Regions from separate parts of the Nonomuraea sp. NPDC049607 genome, predicted to be linked through region 1. Evidence: riboswitches for the same ligand, from Rfam matches in the RefSeq annotation. Region 1 holds a riboswitch; the other holds the start of a gene.
The links. Region 1 has a riboswitch for glycine ahead of gcvT (glycine cleavage system aminomethyltransferase GcvT). Riboswitches for the same ligand answer to the same signal wherever they lie in the genome.
Positions count from the first base shown of each region.

Region 2: another riboswitch for glycine. It lies ahead of gcvP (aminomethyl-transferring glycine dehydrogenase); the one in region 1 lies ahead of gcvT (glycine cleavage system aminomethyltransferase GcvT).

Region 1 is NZ_JBFAOV010000007.1:17,699-22,106, reverse strand. Features, by position in the region: gene AB0J97_RS15910 (L-serine ammonia-lyase) at 1-1,096, opposite strand, end outside; gene gcvH (glycine cleavage system protein GcvH) at 1,156-1,545, opposite strand; gene gcvT (glycine cleavage system aminomethyltransferase GcvT) at 1,542-2,627, opposite strand; glycine riboswitch at 2,662-2,761, opposite strand; glycine riboswitch at 2,782-2,879, opposite strand; gene AB0J97_RS15895 (M28 family peptidase) at 3,093-4,408, opposite strand, start outside.
Region 2 is NZ_JBFAOV010000006.1:193,275-197,682, forward strand. Features, by position in the region: gene AB0J97_RS14720 (FHA domain-containing protein) at 1-240, shown strand, start outside; gene AB0J97_RS14725 (MerR family transcriptional regulator) at 264-890, shown strand; gene AB0J97_RS14730 (bifunctional nuclease family protein) at 1,023-1,493, shown strand; gene AB0J97_RS14735 (MerR family transcriptional regulator) at 1,641-2,261, shown strand; glycine riboswitch at 2,310-2,406, shown strand; gene gcvP (aminomethyl-transferring glycine dehydrogenase) at 2,573-4,408, shown strand, end outside.

The sequences.
Region 1 (4,408 bases):
GGGTGCCGCCCATGACCTCGGTGAGCCCGGCGGAGGCCATCGAGCAGGCCGAGCCCACCTCGCCCTGGCAGCCGACCTCGGCGCCGGAGATCGAGGCGTTCTCCTTGAACAGCACGCCGATCGCGGCCGCCGTGAGCAGGAAACGCACCACGCCGTCGTCGTCGGCGCGAGGGACGAACCTGGTGTAGTACGTCAGCACGGCCGGGATGATGCCGGCGGCGCCGTTGGTCGGGGCGGTGACGATGCGGCCGCCCGCGGCGTTCTCCTCGTTGACGGCCAGGGCGAACAGCGCCACCCAGTCCATCGCCTGCAGCGGGTCCTTCTCGGCCGACTCGGACTGAAGCCGCCGGTGGAGCTGGTTGGCCCTGCGCTTGACCTTCAGGCCGCCGGGCAGCACGCCCTCCTTGGTGATGCCGCGCCGCACGCACTCCGACATCACGCGCCAGAGGTCGAGGATGCCCGAGCGGATCTCCTCCTCGGTGCGCCCGAACGCCTTCTCGTTCTCCAGCATCAGCGCGGAGATCGACAGGCCGGTGTTCGAGCAGTGCTTGAGCAGCTCCTCGCCCGAGGCGAACGGGTAGGGCAGGACGGTGTCGTCGGGCTTGATGCGGTCGGCGCCCGTGGCCTTCTCGTCCACGACGAAGCCGCCGCCGACGGAGAAGTAGACCTTCTCGCGCAGGGTCTCGCCCTGCTCGTCGCGGGCGGTGAAGCGCATGCCGTTGGGGTGCTCGGGCAGGGAGATCTTGCGTTCGAAGACGAGGTCCTGGCCCACGACGAAGGGGATCTCACGGGTGCCGAACAGCGTGACCGTGCCCGAGGCGCGTATCTCGGCCAGGCGGGCGTCGATGGAGTCGACGTCGACCAGCTCGGGCTTCTCGCCGGACAGGCCCAGCAGCACCGCCTTGTCGCTGCCGTGGCCCTTGCCGGTCAGGCCGAGCGAGCCGTACAGGATGACCTCGACGCGGGCCACGCGGGGGAGCAGGCCGTCGTCATGCAGACCACGGGCGAACTTGTGCGCGGCGGCCATCGGGCCGCCGGTGTGGGAGCTGGACGGTCCGATGCCGATCTTGAAGAGGTCGAAGACGCTGATCGCCATTGATGGGCGCCCTTCAGTTCAGGAAGTGCCGGGGCCCGCCGCGGGCCCCGGCGTTGGTGTCAGGACTCGCCTGAGGTGAGCGCGGTGTACTCCTCGGCGGACAGCAGGTCCTCCGCGTCGCCTTCCATGCGCACGCGGAACATCCAGCCGTCGCCGTACGGGTCGCTGTTGGCCAGGGACGGGTCGTCGACCACGGCCTGGTTCACCTCGACGATCTCGCCGCCGACGGGCGAGTAGATCTCGCTCACCGACTTGGTGGACTCGACCTCGCCGACCGAGTCACCCGTCTCGACGGTCGAACCGACCTCGGGGAGCTGCACGAAGACGACGTCACCAAGAGCCTCGGCGGCGAAGGCCGTGATGCCGACGGTCACGGTGATGCCGTCGTCCACGCCCGACACCCACTCGTGCTCCTTGGTGTAGTTCAGGTCGTCAGGGATGTTGCTCACTTGTTCCTCCTGTAGAAGGGCAGCTCGACCAGGTCCATAGGTTCTTGGCTGCCCCGGATGTCCACGGCCAGACCTGTGTCGACCCCGGCGTCCACGTAGGCCATCGCGATGGGCTTCCCCAGGGTCTGGGAGGGCGCACCGCTGGTGACCTCGCCGACGACGGCGCCGTCGCGGGTGACCGGGTAGCCGTGACGCGGCACCCGGCGGCCCTGGGCGACCAGGCCGACGAGGCGGCGGCGGGGCTGGTCGTCCTTGACCGCCTCCAGCGCCGCCCGGCCGACGAAGTCACCGGGCTTGTCGAATTTCACCACTCTGCCCAGCCCCGCGTCGAACGGGGTCAGGTCGGAGCTCAGCTCGTTGCCGTAGAGCGGCATGCCGGCCTCCAGCCTGAGGGTGTCGCGGCTGGACAGACCGGCGGCCTTGAGCCCGTGCGGCTCGCCGGCCGCCTCCAGGGCGCGCCAGAGCGGCACGGCGTCCTGGTTGGCGACGAACAGCTCGAAGCCGTCCTCGCCGGTGTAGCCGGTACGGGCGATGAGCGCCTGGCGGCCGTCGACCTGGCCGGGCAGGCCCGCGTAGTACTTGAGGCCGTCGAGGTCGGCGTCGGTGAGCGTGGCCAGGATCTCCTGGGCCCTCGGGCCCTGGATGGCGATGAGGGCGTACTGCTGGGAGCGGTCATCGACCACCGCGTCATACGACTTCGTACGATTTTTCAGCTCTTCTAGGACCTTGTCGGAGTTCGAGGCGTTGGCCACCACCATGAACTCCTCGTCCGCCAGCCGGTAGACGATCAGGTCGTCGAGCACCCCGCCGCGCTCGTCCACGATCATCGTGTACCTGGCCCGGCCGGGCGCGAGCGCCGACAGGTGGCCGACCAGCGCGTAGTCGAGGGCGTCTGCGGCCTGCGGACCGGTCAGGAAGATCTCACCCATGTGCGAGAGGTCGAACAGCCCGGCCGCCTCGCGTACGGCTTTGTGCTCCGCCGACTCGCTGCCGTACCGGAGCGGCATGAGCCACCCGGCGAAGTCGGTCAGCGTGGCGCCTAGGGCCTCGTGGACGTCTCGTAGCGGCGTAGGTCGGGACATTTGTCGCACCTCAGGACAGGATTGGATGCCAGCATCCTCCCCCTCTGTCATGGATGCCTGAGAGCTTCGCCCGAGTTTTACCGGACTTTCACCTTCGGCGAGGCCCCCAGGGCCTGCTTTCCAGAGGTCACCTCCCCGTAAGAACGCCTTACAGGGCTGCCGCGCGGTCCTTTGCCTTGAGAGGTTCGCGGGGAGGGCTTGCTCCTTCAGGGACCCTGACCGGATGTCAGAGTGCTCTCCCGCACGGTTTCGCCGGTGATGTCCGTCAGCCTAGTGCCGACATGGGGGTGTTGTCGCGCTTCGCCCCTGGATCTCGCCGGCACACCGCACGCAGCGAAAAGCGGCCGCGGCCCCGGAGAGGCGGGGCCGCGGCCGCGTTGGTGGCCGCGCGCGAGCCGGTCATGGCAGGTCAGCTCGCACGCGGCAGCCTGGACGCGGGCCGGCGCGAACCGGCCCGCGTGGGGATCAGGCGCGCGCCCAGAGGGCGGGCACGTTCGGCGGCTCCCAGCCCGGCAGGCTGGTGTGCGCCTGGAGGCAGCGGTAGCTGACCCCCTGGTAAGTGACGACGTCTCCGGCCGTGTACGACTTGTAAGCCGTCCAGGTGGTGCCCTGGCCGTCCCCTCCGACGGTCAGGGTGAAGGAGGCGGAGTGGTCCGCCGTCGCCCCGTCGCCGTTGATCCCTATGGTGTACGTCCCCGCCGCGGCGCCGCCGGTGGTGGCGACCGTGACGGTGGACGACTGGCCCGCCTGGATCGTGGACGGGCTGAAGGAGACGGTGACCCCGCTCGGCACGTTCCCGGCGGAGAGCGCGACGCTCTGCGCCTGGCCGGACGTGACCTGGGTACTGACCGCCGCGGTAGCCGACTGACCGGCCTGGACCGATGCCGACGACGGGGTCACCGAGATCGAGTAGTCGTTCTCCGTGGGCGTGCTGGTGCCCACGGCGAGCTTCCATATGGCGTACGCGATGGCGTCGGAGTTGCGGTCGAGCGCCGTGGTGTTGATGGCGCTCGGGTAGCTGTCGCACGCGCTGTGGTAGCAGCGGTCGAACGCCTGCCCGGCCGAGCCGCCCCACTTGGCGGCCTGCGCCGAGCTCTTGACCGCCCCGGCCCCCGTGGCCAGGCCGCCGACCCGGACACCGGCGCTCTTGAAGGAGGCGTGGTCGCTGCGGCCGTCGCCTTCCCTGTCACCCTCGGTCTGCAGGCCGATGGTGGCGAAGTAGTCGTTGAAGGTCCGCTGGATCGCCGCGTCGTCGTCGTAGACGAAGTAACCGGCGTTGGTCGAGGCGATCATGTCGAAGTTCAGGTACACCTCGACGCCGCTCGCGCCGCCGTTCTGCACGTAGTACCTGGACCCGACCATGCCCGCCTCTTCGGCGCCCCACCAGCCGAACCGCACGTGCTTGGTGAGCGTGGGCCGGCGGGCGGCGAGGGTGAGGGCGTTCTCCAGGAGCGCGGCCGAGCCGGAACCGTTGTCGTTGATCCCGGGGCCGGCCGCGACGCTGTCGAGGTGGGCGCCGAGCATCACGGTCTGGTTGGCCGGGCCGCCCGGCCAGTCGGCGATCAGGTTGCTGCCGCCGCTGAAGCTCTGCACCCGGGTGGTGAACCCGGCCGCGTCGAGCTTGCCCTTGATGTAGTTGATCGAGGCGGTGAAGCCCGGCCTGCCCGAGGCGCGGTTGCCGCCGTTGCTCGTGGCGATGGACTGCAACTGGCTCAGATGCGCCGTGACGTTCGAGACGGGGATGTCAGGCGGGGGGTCGGCGGCGGCGCCGGCCGGTCCGG
Region 2 (4,408 bases), on a different contig from region 1:
ACCACGACCGGGCGCCACCCGGAGAGCGACATCTTCCTCGACGACATCACCGTCTCCCGCCGCCACGTCGAGTTCTACCGCCACCGCGGCGGCCAGTTCTCCGTGCGCGACGTCGGCAGCCTCAACGGCACCTACGTCAACCGAGAGCGCATCGAGGAGGTCCCCCTGCACTCCGGAGACGAGGTGCAGATCGGCAAGTTCCGCCTCGTCTTCCTGATGAGGGTCAACGCCGGCGCATGAGCTCACAGGCGGCACGCTCGCACATGAGCATCGGGGAGGTGCTCGCCCTGCTGCAGGGCGAGTTCCCCGACGTCACCGTGTCCAAGATCCGTTTCCTGGAGGGTGAGGGGCTCATCGAGCCCGAGCGCAGCCCCTCGGGCTACCGCAAGTTCACCCACCTCCACGTCGAGCAACTGCGTTTCATCCTGACCGAGCAGCGTGACCACTACCTGCCGCTGCGGGTGATCAAGGACAGGATGGCGGAGAGCTTCGGCCTTCCGCGCGCGGTGCAGCAGACGCAGGAGATCCGGTTCGACCGGGCCGAGCTGCTGGAAGCCGCCGGCATCGACGAGGAGACCCTCGCCGAGCTGGAGGACTACGGCCTGCTCGCCCCCGTGGCCAGGCGCTACGACGAGGAGGCGCTGAAGGTCGCGCGCAGCGTCGGCGCCCTGGCCCGCTTCGGCCTGCACGCCCGCCACCTGCGCGCGGTCAAGGCCGCCGCCGAGCGGGAGTGCGGCCTGGTCGAGCAGACCGTCGCGCCCATACTCAAGCGGCGCGCCCCCGGAGCCATCGGCGAGGCCGACGAGGCGGCCAGGGAGCTGTCCCAGCTCCTGCTCGACCTGCACGCCTCTCTGGTGCGCAGCGGGGTCAGGTCTGTCCTGGGCCGCTGAGGGCACAGAGCTGGAAGGCCGGGGCACATTCCAGGCCTGCCGGGTGTTACGTTGAAATGCATAAGCGTGTAGCAGAAGCGACCCAGTCAACAGCTGTGCCGGGCGACCGGCCGGTCGAATACGGAGCAGCCCGTGTTGCAGATGGAGGTCGTGGGCGTTCGAGTTGAGATGCCCACAAATCAGCCGATCGTCTTGCTCAAGGAGGCACACGGGGAACGGTTCCTTCCGATCTGGATCGGCATGACCGAGGCGACCGCGATCGCCCTGGCGCAGGCCGAGGAGCCGCCGCCCCGGCCGCTCACTCACGACCTGTTCAGGGACGTGCTGAGCGCGCTCGGCGTCGGGCTGCGCGCGGTCAACATCGTGGCCCTGCGTGACGGTATCTTCTTCGCCGACCTTGTGTTCTCCAACGGCGTGGAGGTGAGCGCCAGGCCGTCCGACTCGATCGCCTTGGCCCTGCGCACCGGCGCCCGCATCTTCGCCAGCGAAGAGGTGGTCCAGGAGGCCGGTGTGATCATCCCGGACGACCAGGAGGACGAGGTGGAGAAGTTCAGGGAGTTCCTTGACACGATCACTCCCGAGGACTTCGGCAGGGCGGGGTAGGTATTTCAGTGCATTTACGCTTCACGACGCGCCGAGCCGGATCGTTGACTGAGCATGGTCACGGTCCTACGGTGCAAGTGAAACCCGTGGTCGCCCTTTACGAACCCCCAGATCAGGCCGCGGGATGAGAGAAAGCCGGAGGTCCGCGTGGCGGTCAGCAGCGGCGAGGGAAAGACGGCCGGCCAGGAAGATCCGGTGCGGCGCGAGAGCGCGCGGCAGCGTGCCGGAGAGCAGGGCCTGCTCTTCGACGAGCAGCCCACGACGCTGCCCGCCGACATCGGATACCGCGGGCCCACGGCCTGCTCGGCGGCCGGCATCACCTACAGGCAGCTCGACTACTGGGCGCGTACCGGCCTGGTGGAGCCCACGATAAGAGCCGCGCACGGCTCGGGTTCGCAGCGGCTCTACAGCTTCCGCGACATCCTGGTGCTCAAGGTCGTCAAGCGGCTGCTCGACACGGGCGTGTCGTTGCAGCAGATCCGCACCGCGGTGCAGCACCTGCGTGACCGCGGGGTCGCCGACCTCGCGCAGATCACGCTCATGAGCGACGGAGTCAGCGTCTACGAGTGCACCTCGGCCGACGAGGTGATCGATCTCCTCCAGGGCGGGCAGGGCGTGTTCGGCATCGCGCTCGGCCGGGTCTGGCGCGAGGTCGAGGGCTCCCTCGCGGAGCTGCCGGGGGAACGGGCGGCGGTCGAGGACAGCGTCCCGGCCGACCATCCCACTGACGAGCTCGCCAAGCGGCGTCGCGCACGCCGCACGGGGTGAGCTGAACCGCTGAACACACCGTAGTAATCTAGGACAGAGTAAGGCTGACGACCCCGTGCGGGAGAGTCCCTGGGCCTCGGTCCTGGGGCGCCGAAGGAGCAACCCTCCCCGGAATCTCTCAGGCATCCCGTACCGCTCGGGCGAGGCAACTCTGGAAAGCAGGTGCGTCCGCCAGGCGCACCTCACCGACGGTGCAAGCCCCACGGCGGGGTGAAGCTCTCAGGTCGCGATGACGTCGCGCTGACAGAGGGGGAGATCCGGCACTCGCCCGCGCCCCGGCGCCGGTCTCCACGCCTCAGGAGGCAACCTCCATGACCGACCTGTCCGCTCCGCCGTTCTCGTCCCGGCACATCGGCCCATCGGAGTCCGAGCAGCAGCGCATGCTCGAGGCCGTGGGCTTCGAGTCCGTCGGCGATCTGGTGGCCGTGGCCGTCCCCGAGGCCATCAGGGCCAAGGACCGGCTCCAGCTCCCGCCCGCCGCGAGCGAGACCGAGGCCATCGCCGAGCTGCGCGAGCTGGCCTCCCGCAACCGGGTGCTGACCTCCATGATCGGACTGGGCTACTACGACACCGTCACGCCCGCCGTCATCCGGCGCAACCTGCTGGAGAACCCGGGCTGGTACACCGCCTACACGCCGTACCAGCCGGAGATCTCGCAGGGCCGCCTGGAGGCGCTGCTGAACTTCCAGACGGTCGTCTCCGACCTGACCGGCCTCGACGTCGCCGGCGCCTCCCTGCTGGACGAGAGCACCGCCGCGGCCGAGGCCATGACGCTGGCCCGCCGGGCGGGCAGGTCCAAGAGCGACGTGTTCGTCGTCGACGCCGACACGCTGCCCCAGACCAAGGCCGTGCTGGCCACCCGCGCCGAGCCGCTCGGCATCACGCTGGTCGAGCACGACCTCGACGGCGACCTGCCCGAGTGCTTCGGCGTGCTGGTGCAGTACCCGGGCGCCTCGGGCCGCCTGCGCGACTTCCGCGACGTGGCCGCCAGGGCGCACGAGGCGGGCGCGCTCGTCGTGGCCGCCGCCGACCTGCTGGCCCTCACGCTCGTGGCCGCCCCCGGCGAGCTGGGCGCCGACATCGCCGTCGGCTCCTCCCAGCGCTTCGGCGTCTCCTTCGGCTTCGGCGGGCCGCACGCGGCCTACATGTCCGTACGCGAGGGCCTGCAGCGGCAGATGCCCGGCCGCCTGGTCGGCGTGTCGGTCGACGTCGACGGCGACCCCGCCTACCGGCTGGCCCTGCAGACCCGCGAGCAGCACATCCGCCGCGAGAAGGCCACCAGCAACATCTGCACCGCCCAGGTCCTGCTGGCCGTGATCGCCGGCATGTACGCCGTCTACCACGGCCCCGAGGGCCTGCGCCGGATCGCCCGGCGGGTGCACCGGCACGCCGTCGCGCTGGCCGGCGGGCTGCGCGAGGCCGGCCTGGAGGTCGTGCACGGAGAGTTCTTCGACACCGTGCTCGTCCGCGTGCCCGGCCGGGCCGCCGAGGTGGTCGCCGCCGCCGCCGAGCGGGGCGTCAACCTGTGGCAGGCCGGTGACGACCACGTCTCCGTCGCCTGTGACGAGAAGACCGGCGCGGCCGAGCTGGTCAAGGTGTGGGCCGCCTTCGGCGTCGAGCGCGCGGACGCGGACGTGGACCTGGCGGCCGACGCGCTGCCGGCCGACCTGGTGCGCGAGTCGGACTTCCTGACCCACCCGGTCTTCCACAGCCACCGCTCCGAGACCGCGATGCTGCGCTACCTGCGCAGGCTCCAGGACAAGGACATCGCGCTCGACCGTTCGATGATCCCGCTCGGCTCCTGCACGATGAAGCTGAACGCGACCACCGAGATGGAGCCGATCACCTGGCCGGAGTTCGCGGGCGTGCACCCGTACGCGCCGGAGGCCCAGACCGAGGGCTACCGGGACCTCATCGGCACGCTGGAGGGCTGGCTGGCCGAGGTGACCGGCTACGACGCGGTCTCCATCCAGCCGAACGCGGGCTCCCAGGGCGAGTTCGCCGGCCTGCTGGCCATCCGCGCCTACCACCAGGCCAACGGCGACACCGAGCGCGACGTGTGCCTGATCCCGTCCTCGGCGCACGGCACGAACGCGGCCAGCGCCGTCATGGCGGGCATGCGGGTCGTGGTCGTGGCCTGCGACAGC